DNA from 3 places in the Streptomyces sp. NPDC034049 genome. Region 2 is predicted to be linked to each of the others. Evidence: riboswitches for the same ligand, from Rfam matches in the RefSeq annotation. Region 2 holds a riboswitch; each other region holds the start of a gene.
The links. Region 2 has a riboswitch for cyclic di-AMP ahead of ACZ52C_RS21580 (M23 family metallopeptidase). Riboswitches for the same ligand answer to the same signal wherever they lie in the genome.
Positions count from the first base shown of each region.

Region 1: linked by a shared signal. The riboswitch ahead of ACZ52C_RS15980 (M23 family metallopeptidase) and the one ahead of ACZ52C_RS21580 (M23 family metallopeptidase) in region 2 are both predicted to bind cyclic di-AMP.
Region 3: linked by a shared signal. The riboswitch ahead of ACZ52C_RS13170 (M23 family metallopeptidase) and the one ahead of ACZ52C_RS21580 (M23 family metallopeptidase) in region 2 are both predicted to bind cyclic di-AMP.

Region 1 covers NZ_JBVISJ010000004.1:621,144-624,410, reverse strand. The annotation lists gene ACZ52C_RS15985 (rhamnogalacturonan lyase family protein) at 1-127, opposite strand, end outside; gene ACZ52C_RS15980 (M23 family metallopeptidase) at 376-1,383, opposite strand; cyclic di-AMP (ydaO/yuaA leader) riboswitch at 1,388-1,546, opposite strand; gene ACZ52C_RS15975 (alpha-galactosidase) at 1,849-3,267, opposite strand, start outside.
Region 2 covers NZ_JBVISJ010000007.1:138,554-141,820, forward strand. The annotation lists gene ACZ52C_RS21575 (M16 family metallopeptidase) at 1-1,214, shown strand, start outside; cyclic di-AMP (ydaO/yuaA leader) riboswitch at 1,417-1,587, shown strand; gene ACZ52C_RS21580 (M23 family metallopeptidase) at 1,601-2,389, shown strand; gene ACZ52C_RS21585 (GntR family transcriptional regulator) at 2,595-3,267, shown strand, end outside.
Region 3 covers NZ_JBVISJ010000003.1:772,250-775,516, reverse strand. The annotation lists gene ACZ52C_RS13175 (aldo/keto reductase) at 1-730, opposite strand, end outside; gene ACZ52C_RS13170 (M23 family metallopeptidase) at 849-1,910, opposite strand; cyclic di-AMP (ydaO/yuaA leader) riboswitch at 1,921-2,082, opposite strand; gene ACZ52C_RS13165 (PP2C family protein-serine/threonine phosphatase) at 2,337-3,267, opposite strand, start outside.

The DNA.
Region 1 (3,267 bases), on a different contig from region 2:
CCCGGTCCAGGTTCTCCACGACCCGGCGAGGTCTCTCCGCGGCATGGCCGCCGGGTGTGGAGAAGAGACCGGCGAACAGGGCGGCCGCGGTCAGGAAGACGGTTCTTCGACGTCGGGCAGTACGCACCGACACTCCTTCACAGAGACAGAAAGCGCTTACGCGGATCACTGTCCCCGCCTCTCGCGGCACTGTCGAGGCTTCGCTCGGCCATGCCACACGACCGCAACACGGTGATCATGAAACGCCGAAGGCCGGTCCCTGATCACAGGGACCGGCCTTCGGCATGCGGGCGCCGGATGGAGGTGACGTCGGACGCCGGGCGAAGGTGTCGTCGGACGCCGGGTGGAGATGACGTCAGCCAGGGGGCGGGGTCGTCAGACGCCGACGCCCTTCGAGCGGAGGTAGGCCAGCGGGTCGATGTCCGAGCCGTAGTTCGGGGAGGTGCGGATCTCGAAGTGCAGGTGCGGTCCGGTGACGTTGCCGGTCGCGCCGGAGAGGCCGATCTGCTGCCCACCGCTGACCACCTGACCCGCGGAGACGGAGATCGAGGACAGGTGGGCGTACTGGGCGTAGTAGCCGTCGGCGAGTCTGATCACGACCTGGTTGCCGTACGCGCCGCCCCAGCCGGCGGAGACGACGGTGCCCGCCCCCACGGCCTTGAGGCTGGTCCCGGTCGGGGCCACGAAGTCGACGCCCGTGTGGTAGCCGCTGGACCACATGCTGCCGGCGGTCTTGTACGCGGTGCCGACGGTCGCGCCCGTGATGGGCCGGCTGAAGCCGGAGGCGTTGGACGACGAGGACTGGCCGCTCGCCGTGGAGGTCGACGCCTGGGTGTCCTTCGACTCCTGCTTCGCGGGAGCGGAGGGCTTCGGCGCCTTGGCGGGCTCGCTGGGCTTCGAGGACTGCGACAGCTGCGGCTTCGACGACGAGCGCGACGTCTCGCTCGACGCGGCCCGCTCACCGATCGACAGCTTCAGCCCCGGGTGGATCAGCGAGGGGTCGGAACCGACCGCCTCCCGGTTGTCCGAGTACAGCCGCTTCCAGCCACCCTCGACGTTCTGCTCGTCCGCGATCTTCGCGAGGTAGTCGCCGACCTTCACCGAATAGGTCTTGGGCGCCGCCTTCTTGGTGGTGCCCTTCTGCGCCTGCGCGGCCTTCTCGGCCTGCTCGATCCGTGCGCCCGCCTCGACCGCGGCCTTCTCGGCGGCGATCGTGGTCGGCTTCTCGGAAACACCCGAGGCAGCGGTGGACGGGGTCGCGGCGTGGGCGCCGGCGGCTCCGATCAGCGGCAGCGCGAGCGCCGCGCCACCGGTGCCGGCGGCGGCGATCGAGCGAGTGAAGCGCTGGGGCTTCGGACGGCGGTGCTTACCCTTCGCGGGCATGACGAATTCCTCTCCGGCGCCTGCGAGGTGAGCTGTCGGGTGCGGACTGGAGATGTCCGGCCGTGCTTGCGCACGGCTGTACCCCTAGCCGTTCCGGAGACCGGAACAGGCGGTGATTCCTGTGGGTCCCCCGCTCCTGCCGTGGATCTGGTCGGTACGCGGCTCCGGTCGGCGGCAGGATTGGGCGTCCGTCCGGATTGACGCCGAACGTAAGCGACTTGTGGCCACAGAGACAACCATGGGGACTTCCTGTGCGTCTTTTCCCCTGATCCTTACTTCAATTCACCATCACGCTCCGTAATAGACCGGTCCAGGGCGCATTCCAACCTCCCTGGAAATCCGCCCGAATTACGTGGACATGACGGCAACGGAACGTCACGAATATGACGCTGCTCACGCACCTACGGCCCAGTAGGCTTTATTCCAGGGTTTGTTGGATTAACGGCAGTATTTCGGACAGAAGGCTCAAGTGCGACGGAGTCGGACAACCGTCGCATCGAAGTCGCCGCGCAGCCCGGTCGGCAATCCGTGATGCGCCAGCACGGCACCCCGGTACTTTTCGCCCGTTTCGCGGCACTCGTACGTCCGTGTCGGGTCCAGCCCGCGCAGCCGCAGCGGGGCGAGCGGCTCGCCGTAGTGCTGCGCCTGGAGCCAGGCGAGGACGACGACATCGTCCCCGTGGACGTACTGCACGGCGCTCAGCCCGCCCGTCGGCGGCCGCAGCCGGTACAGGTCGCCGCGCTGCACGACCGGCCGGATCCTTTTGTACAGCTCGACCCACTCCCGGGCCTCGGCCAGCTCCTCCTCGCTCCACTCGGTGAGGTCGCCGCCCACGCCGAGCACACCCGCCATGGCGCTGACGAACCGGAACCGCAGCGAGCTGACCCGCCCGTTGAGCTGGTTGTTCGGGCTGTCGGTGACCCACGCGGCCATGGCCCGGGCCGGATGGACCTGGCTGAAGCCGTGCTGGATGGCGAGCCGGTCGAGCGGGTCGGTGTTGTCGGAGGTCCACACCTGGTCCGTCCGCGTCATGACCCCGAGGTCGATCCGGCCGCCGCCACCCGAGCACGACTCGAAGGCGACCCCCGGGTGCGCGGCCCGCAGCCGGTCCAGCAGGGCGTAGAAGGCGTGCACGTGCTCGACCCAGAGCTTCTGCGGATAGGGCTCCCCCGGCCAGCCCGCGTCGGTGAAGCAGCGGTTGAAATCCCACTTCACATAGTCGATCGGCGCGCTGGACAGAAGGGTGTCGAGCCGTTCCCACAGGTACTCCCGCACGTCCTCGCGCGCGAGATTGAGGACGAGCTGATTGCGCAGTTCTGTCCGCTTTCGGCCCGGTTGGAACTGTGCCCATTCTGGGTGCGCCCGGTACAGCTCGCTGTCCGGATTGACCATCTCCGGCTCGACCCAGATGCCGAACTGCATCCCGAGGGCGTGCACATGGTCGGCGAGCGGCCGCAGCCCCTTCGGGAAGCGGTCGGGATTGGGTGTCCAGTCGCCGAGGCCGGCCCGGTCGCTGGTCCGCGCCCCGAACCAGCCGTCGTCCACCACGAACAGCTCGACCCCCATGGCCGCAGCCCGCCGCGCGAGGGCTCCCTGCTGCTCCTCGGAGATGTCGAACTCGGTTGCCTCCCAGGAGTTGAAGAGCACCGGCCGGTCCTGGTCGGCGTCCGGGATGACGTACGCCCGCTGGTAGGCGTGCCAGGCGCGGCTCGCCCCGCCGAAGCCGCCGTCGCTCCAGAGGCCCGCGAAGACGGGCGTGGTGAAGGTCCCGCCCGTCTCCAGCCGCAGCAGTCCCGATTCGTCGTATCCGGCGCCGCCGGTGATCTGCACGCGCGCGTCCGGGAGTTGGGCCACCGCGATCCGCCAGGAACCCGACCAGCCGAG
Region 2 (3,267 bases):
ACGCCGAGCCCGCCGGCATCGAGGGCGTCGCCACCATCATGACCAGGGCCTTCTCCGAGGGCACCGACAAGCACACGGCCGAGGAGTTCGCCGCCGAGCTGGAGCGGTGCGGCGCCACCCTCGACTCGCACGCCGACCACCCGGGCGTACGCCTGTCCCTCGAAGTGCCCGTCTCGCGGCTGGAGAAGGCCCTCGGCCTGCTCGCCGACGCCCTGCGGGCCCCCGCGTTCGAGGACGGCGAGATCGAGCGGCTGGTGGCCAACCGGCTCGACGAGATCCCGCACGAGACCGCCAACCCCGGCCGCCGGGCCGCCAAGGAGCTCTCCAAGCAGCTGTTCCCGGCCACCTCCCGGATGTCACGGCCCCGCCAGGGCAGCGAGGAGACCGTCGAGGGCATCGACTCCGCGGCCGTTCGCGCCTTCTACGAGCGGCACGTGCGCCCCGCGACGGCCACCGCCGTGGTCGTCGGCGACCTCACCGGGGTCGACCTCGACACGCTGCTCGCCGACACCCTGGGCGCCTGGACCGGCTCCCCGGCCGCGCGGCGACCCGTGCCGTCGGTGAGCGCCGACGACACCGGGCGCGTGATCATCGTGGACCGACCCGGTTCCGTGCAGACCCAGTTGCTCATCGGCCGGGTCGGCGCCGACCGGCACGACCGGGTGTGGCCGGCCCAGGTGCTCGGCACCTACTGCCTCGGCGGCACCCTCACCTCCCGCCTGGACCGCGTCCTGCGCGAGGAGAAGGGCTACACCTACGGCGTGCGGGCGTTCGGCCAGGTGCTGCGGGCCGCGCCCGACGGTTCGGGCATCGCGATGCTCGCCATCAGCGGCTCCGTCGACACCCCCAACACCGGGCCCGCGCTGGACGATCTGTGGACGGTGCTGCGCACCCTCGCCGCCGAGGGCCTGACGGACGCCGAGCGCGATGTCGCCGTGCAGAACCTGGTCGGGGTCGCCCCCCTCAAGTTCGAGACGGCCGCGGCCGTGGCGAGCACGCTGGCCGACCAGGTCGAGCAGTACCTGCCGGACGACTACCAGTCGACGCTGTACCGCCAACTCGCCGCCACCGGCACCGTGGAGGCCACCGCGGCGGCCGTGAGCGCCTTCCCGGTGGACCGTCTGGTGACCGTCCTCGTCGGGGACGCCGCGCAGATCGAGGAGCCGGTCAGGGCCCTCGGAATCGGCGAAGTCACCGTCGTCCCGGCCGAGTAGGGGCGGCCGGACGGACGCGTGTCAGTGGGGCCCTGGTGACGGAAGAGTCACCAGGGCCCCTGTTTGTCCGTATTGATGGCGGAGGTTGTGTGTCTGACCTGTGGCGTAGTTAACAAATCCCGTGATCCGTTTGTTATTTCGAAGACGGCCCACTTAGCGTCGGTCCGGCTGTTCGTCAGAAGTTCGCCGCAGCCGCGGCACCGGACAGTCATCGCCGAGTCCCCATGGCGTGAGCCAGGGGAGCCGGGGACCCACCGAAGTCCCTGGGGTGAATCGGGTGCCCTTCGCGAGCGACGCGAAACGAGGGGTAGCCGTAGGAGACCTTCCTGCTCCGAACCCGTCAGCTAACCCGGTAGGCGAGAAGGAAGGAAAGGACCAGCCACTTCATGGCGTTCACCCGCGCCCCCGGGAAGCACCGCCGTCCCGGCCGTGTGCAGCGCACGACCACGAGGAACGTGGGCGTTGCCGCTCTCACCACCACCGGTGTCCTCGGCACCCTCGCCGGCCCCGCGCTCGCTGCGGAGGAGCCCGCCGTCGAGCAGACCGGCCTGAACCAGATCATCATCCTCGGCGACACGGTCGCCGACCAGGTCGACGCCCAGGCCGTGGCCCAGCAGCAGGCCGCCGAGGTCGCCGCCGTCAAGAAGAAGGCGCAGGAGGAGGCCAGGAAGGCCGCCGCCGAGAAGGCCGAGCAGGAACGTGCCGCCGCCAAGGAGCGCGAGGAGATCAAGGCCCGTGCCGCCCGCGCGGCCGAGCGCGAGCGCCTCAACGCCTACGTCGCCCCCATCAGCGGCTCCTACATCTCCACCGGCTACAAGGCCGGCGGTGCCGTCTGGTCCTCCGGCAGCCACACCGGTGTCGACTTCCACGCCGCGTCCGGCACGGCCGTCCACGCGGTCGGCTCCGGCACCGTCGTCGAGGCGGGCTGGGGCGGTGCCTACGGCAACAACATCGTCATCAAGATGAACGACGGCACGTACACCCAGTACGGCCACCTGTCGTCCATCGGCGTCTCCGTCGGTCAGACGGTCACCCCCGGCCAGCAGATAGGCCTCTCCGGGGCCACCGGCAACGTCACCGGCCCCCATCTGCACTTCGAGGCCCGGACGTCGGCCGAGTACGGCTCGGACATCGACCCCGCCGCGTACCTGCGCTCGCACGGCGTGAACGTCTGACGCGCGCCCCCGCTTCCCAGGAGGCCCCGGCTCACCGAGCCGGGGCTTTCCTTGTTGTGGTGACCCACCACTTGTGACGCACCTCCTGTCCAAAAAATATCCCTGGATTCCGGTCCGCCGTCGGAAATTCCGTCTTCCTGCAATAGAGTCGCTGGAACACACGTCAATCATCGACGTTTCACGGGGATTAAGGCGGAGGTCGGTCATGCGTATTCCGGCGCACTCGGTATGCACGGCGATCCGTGATGACATCGTCGCGGGTGTCTACGAGCGCGGCAGCCGGCTCACCGAGGAACTGCTCGCCCGCCGGTACGGCGTCAGCCGGGTGCCCGTGCGCGAGGCGCTGCGCACGCTGGAGGCCGAGGGGTTCGTGGTGACCCGCCGGCACGCGGGCGCGTGCGTCGCCGAGCCGACCGAGCAGGAGGCCGCCGACCTGCTGGAGATGCGCATGCTGCTGGAGCCCCTGGGGGCCGCCCGCGCCGCGCAGCGCCGCACAGAGGCGCACCTCAAGGTGTTGCGGGGACTGGTCAGGTTGGGCCAGGAGCGGGCCAGGAGGGGCAACAGCGAGGATCTGCGCTCGCTGGGCGGCTGGTTCCACGAAACGCTCGCGCAGGCCTCCGGCAGCCCCGCCCTGACCTCGACACTCGCCCAGCTCCGGCACAAGATCGCCTGGATGTACGTGGTCGATGCGCCGGCCGACCCCGGGGAGTCCTGGGCGGAGCACGGCGGCATCGTGGACGCGGTCGCGCGCGGCGACGGCGACCGGGCCCGCGCGATCACGTCCCTGCACACCGAGCGGGCCACCGCCGCGCACCGGCTCCGATTTCCGGCCGGGTCCGGCGGGGCGGAGCGCCCGGAACGTGTGAGGACTTCGCAAC
Region 3 (3,267 bases), on a different contig from region 2:
CCGGGGTGTCGAGGTAGGCGCCGGCGCCTGCGGCTCGGGGGCTGTCGACCGCCGTGCCGGGGCGGTACTTGCCCGTCAGGAAGCCCTTGGCAAGGGCGAAGTACGGGACGGCGGAGAGGCCGGCGTCGGCGGCGACGGCCTGGAGGGGGCCCTCGTAGGTGTCCCGGGAGACCAGGTTGTAGTGGGGCTGGAGCGCCACGTAGCGGGCCAGGCCCTCGGCGGCCGAGAAGTCCAGGGAGGCCTTCAGGCGTTCGGGGCTGATGTTGGAGGCGGCTATTGCGCGGACCTTGCCGGCCTTCACCAGGTCATCGAGGGCGGTGATGATCTCCTCGACGGGGACTTCGGGCTTGTCGAAGTGGGTGTAGTAGAGGTCGATGTGGTCCGTGCCGAGGCGGGCCAGCGAGGCGTCGGCGGCGGCCTTGATGTTGGCCGCCGTCAGGCCCTGGTACTCGGGGTGCTGGCTCACCTTGGTCGCGATGACCACGTCGTCGCGGTTGCCGCGGGACCCGACCCACCTGCCGATGATCCGCTCGGACTCGCCGCCCTCGTTGCCCTCGACCCAGGCCGAGTACGAGTCGGCCGTGTCGATGAAGTTGCCGCCCGCGGCGGCGTAGGCGTCGAGGACGGCGAAGGACTGCGCCTCGTCCGCCGTCCAGCCGAAGACGTTGCCGCCGAGGGCGAGCGGGAAGACCTCGATGTCGGACGTGCCGAGCCTGCGAAGAGAAGTCATGTCCAACGTCAACGAGCGGACCGGACGCCCGCATTCCCCATCGACACCGAGGCAGGACGAACGCCGCGTAGGCCCGGGGCTTACGCGGCGTCGCTGTGCAGTGCCGAGGGGCGGCGGGCTACGGGGTCAGGCCCTTGCTGCGGAGCCAGGCCGCCGGGTCGATGCCGCTGCTGGAGCCGCCGGGGTGGACCTCCATGTGGAGGTGGGCGCCCGTGACGTTGCCGGTGGCGCCGACGCGGCCGATGACATCGCCGGTGGCGACCTTCTGGCCGACGCTGACGCCGATGGAGGACTGGTGGGCGTACCAGATCTCGGTGCCGTCATCGAGGGTGAGGACGGTCTTGTAGCCGTAGGAGCCCTCGTAGCCGGCCTGCGTGATGGTGCCGCTGTGGACGGCCTTGATGAGCGTGCCGGTGGGGGCCGCGAAGTCGAGGCCGGTGTGGTAGCCGGAGGACCAGTACGGGCCGGCCTGACCGAAGGTGGAGGTGAGGGTGTACGAGGAGGTGGGAAGGGTGAACTGCTTCGCCAGGGCGGCGAGACGCTCGGCTTCCTTCTTCGCCGCGGCCTCCTCCTCCGCCTTCTTCTGGGCGGCGGCCTCCTTGGCCTCGGCTTCCTTCTTCTCCTTGGCGGCCTGCTCGGCGGCCTTGTCCGCGGCGGCGGTCTGCGCGGCCTCGGCGGCGGCCTTGTCGAAGGCGTCCTGCTGGGACTCGGCCTGCGCCATGATGCGGGCACGCAGCGCCTCGCCGGCGTCCGCGGTGCCCTGCTCGGTCTCGGCGGCGGTCAGACCGGCGCTGCTGAGCGGGGTCCTGGAGGCCTCGGGCTCCGGCTCGTCGGCCTCGTCCTCGAAGACCGAGCCGACGTTCGGCATGTCGGGCATCGATATGGAGACCGGGGCCTTGCCGGACTGCGCGCTGGCCATGCCGGCGCCGCTGACGGCGGCTATGACACCGACGCCGAGGACCGTGGAGCTACGGGCCAGTCCGTTACGGGCGAGTACGCCGCTCTTCTTGGCGACGCGGTGCCGGCCGCGAGCGGGGCGCAGGGTCTCCTCGTTCGGATTCCACTCCTGCCAGGGGCCCTCGTTGTCGCTGTCATAGCTGCCGTAGCCGAACGTCTGGCTCTCGCCGTCACGTTGGGCCGGCACGAACGGGGCTTCGGTCGCGGACCGGTTCGACGCCACGTGGGCGTACTCCTTCCTTCCTCCTCGCCTACCGGGTTAGCTGACGGGTTCGGAGCAGGAAGGTCTCCTACGCGCGTAAACCGGTCGTGCGTACAGCCACGGCGGTTTCCGTGCGATTCACCCCAGGGTGGTGGTTCCCCGGTTCCCTTGCGGGATTCGGCGCATGAGCACGGAGCCGTCTCTTGTGACGGCTGGGACGACCGCGCTGCGTTATCGAACGTTAATAGACGCGAGTACTCCATTCCAAGCTGTTCTGAATGATCGTTCCGGTCTTCGCGCTGGACTTTACGGGTCATGAGGGGTGGAAAACGGGCGAGTTGACCTTGACTCGCGAGTAACAGTTGCCTTGACGGGACGTCACTTCCTCTACGGAACACGGTGACACGGACACGCTCGGTGATATCGGTGTGCGAGCGTGGCCGTGTCTCAGGGGCGGCGGACCGCCAGGAGGGCCATGTCGTCCGTGGTGCGGTCGCCCGTGTGCCGGCGGACCTCCTGCGCGAGGGTCGTCAACAGGGCGCGCGGGGCGGTGAAGCCGCGGCCGGCCAGGCGCGCGGCCGGGTCGTAGAAGACGCCGTGCGCGTCCCGCGCCTCGGAGAGGCCGTCGGTGTAGAAGAGCAGCGTGGCGCCGGACGGGAATCCGGTCTCCTCCGCGCGGTCGGGCCAGGTGCCGAGGTCGTCCATGCCGAGCGGGAGCGCGGGCTGCCGGGCGTCCAGCGTGCACAGGGTGCCGTCGGCGTGCAGCAGCAGAGGGGAGGGGTGGCCCCGGTTGACGATCCGGGCACGGCCGGCGCCGTGCGGGAACTCCGCGAGCACGGCCGTCACGAACCCCTCGTACTCCACCGCCGCGTCCCGCCGCGCGGCCTCCCGCCGTGTTCCCTCCCGGGCCAGCGCGCGTTCCAGCCGCTGGGCCACCGCTTCGAGTGTCGCCTCCTGTTCGGCCGCCTCCCGGAACGCCCCGATCAGCACCGCCACCGCCGACACCGCCCCGAGCCCCTTGCCGCGGACGTCGCCGACGATCAGCCGTACGCCGTGGGGCGTGTCCTGCACCGCGTACAGATCGCCGCCGATCGACGCACCGGCCTGCGCGGCCTCGTACCGCGCGGCGACCTCCAGCCCGCCGATCCGCTCCTGCGGCACCGGCAGTACGGCCCGCTGCGCCGCCTCGGCGATCTCCCGGGCGGTGGCGAGCCGGGCGTCGCTGCGGCGGACGAGGCGGTTGATCAGTACGGCCAGTACGGCGACCGTGGCCACCGTGGCGATCTCGGTGACCGCGTCCACCCGGCCCGCGTCGTCGTAGTAGAAGCGCACGGCGGTGATCCCGGCCACCGACGCGGCGCCGACGACCACCGTGCCG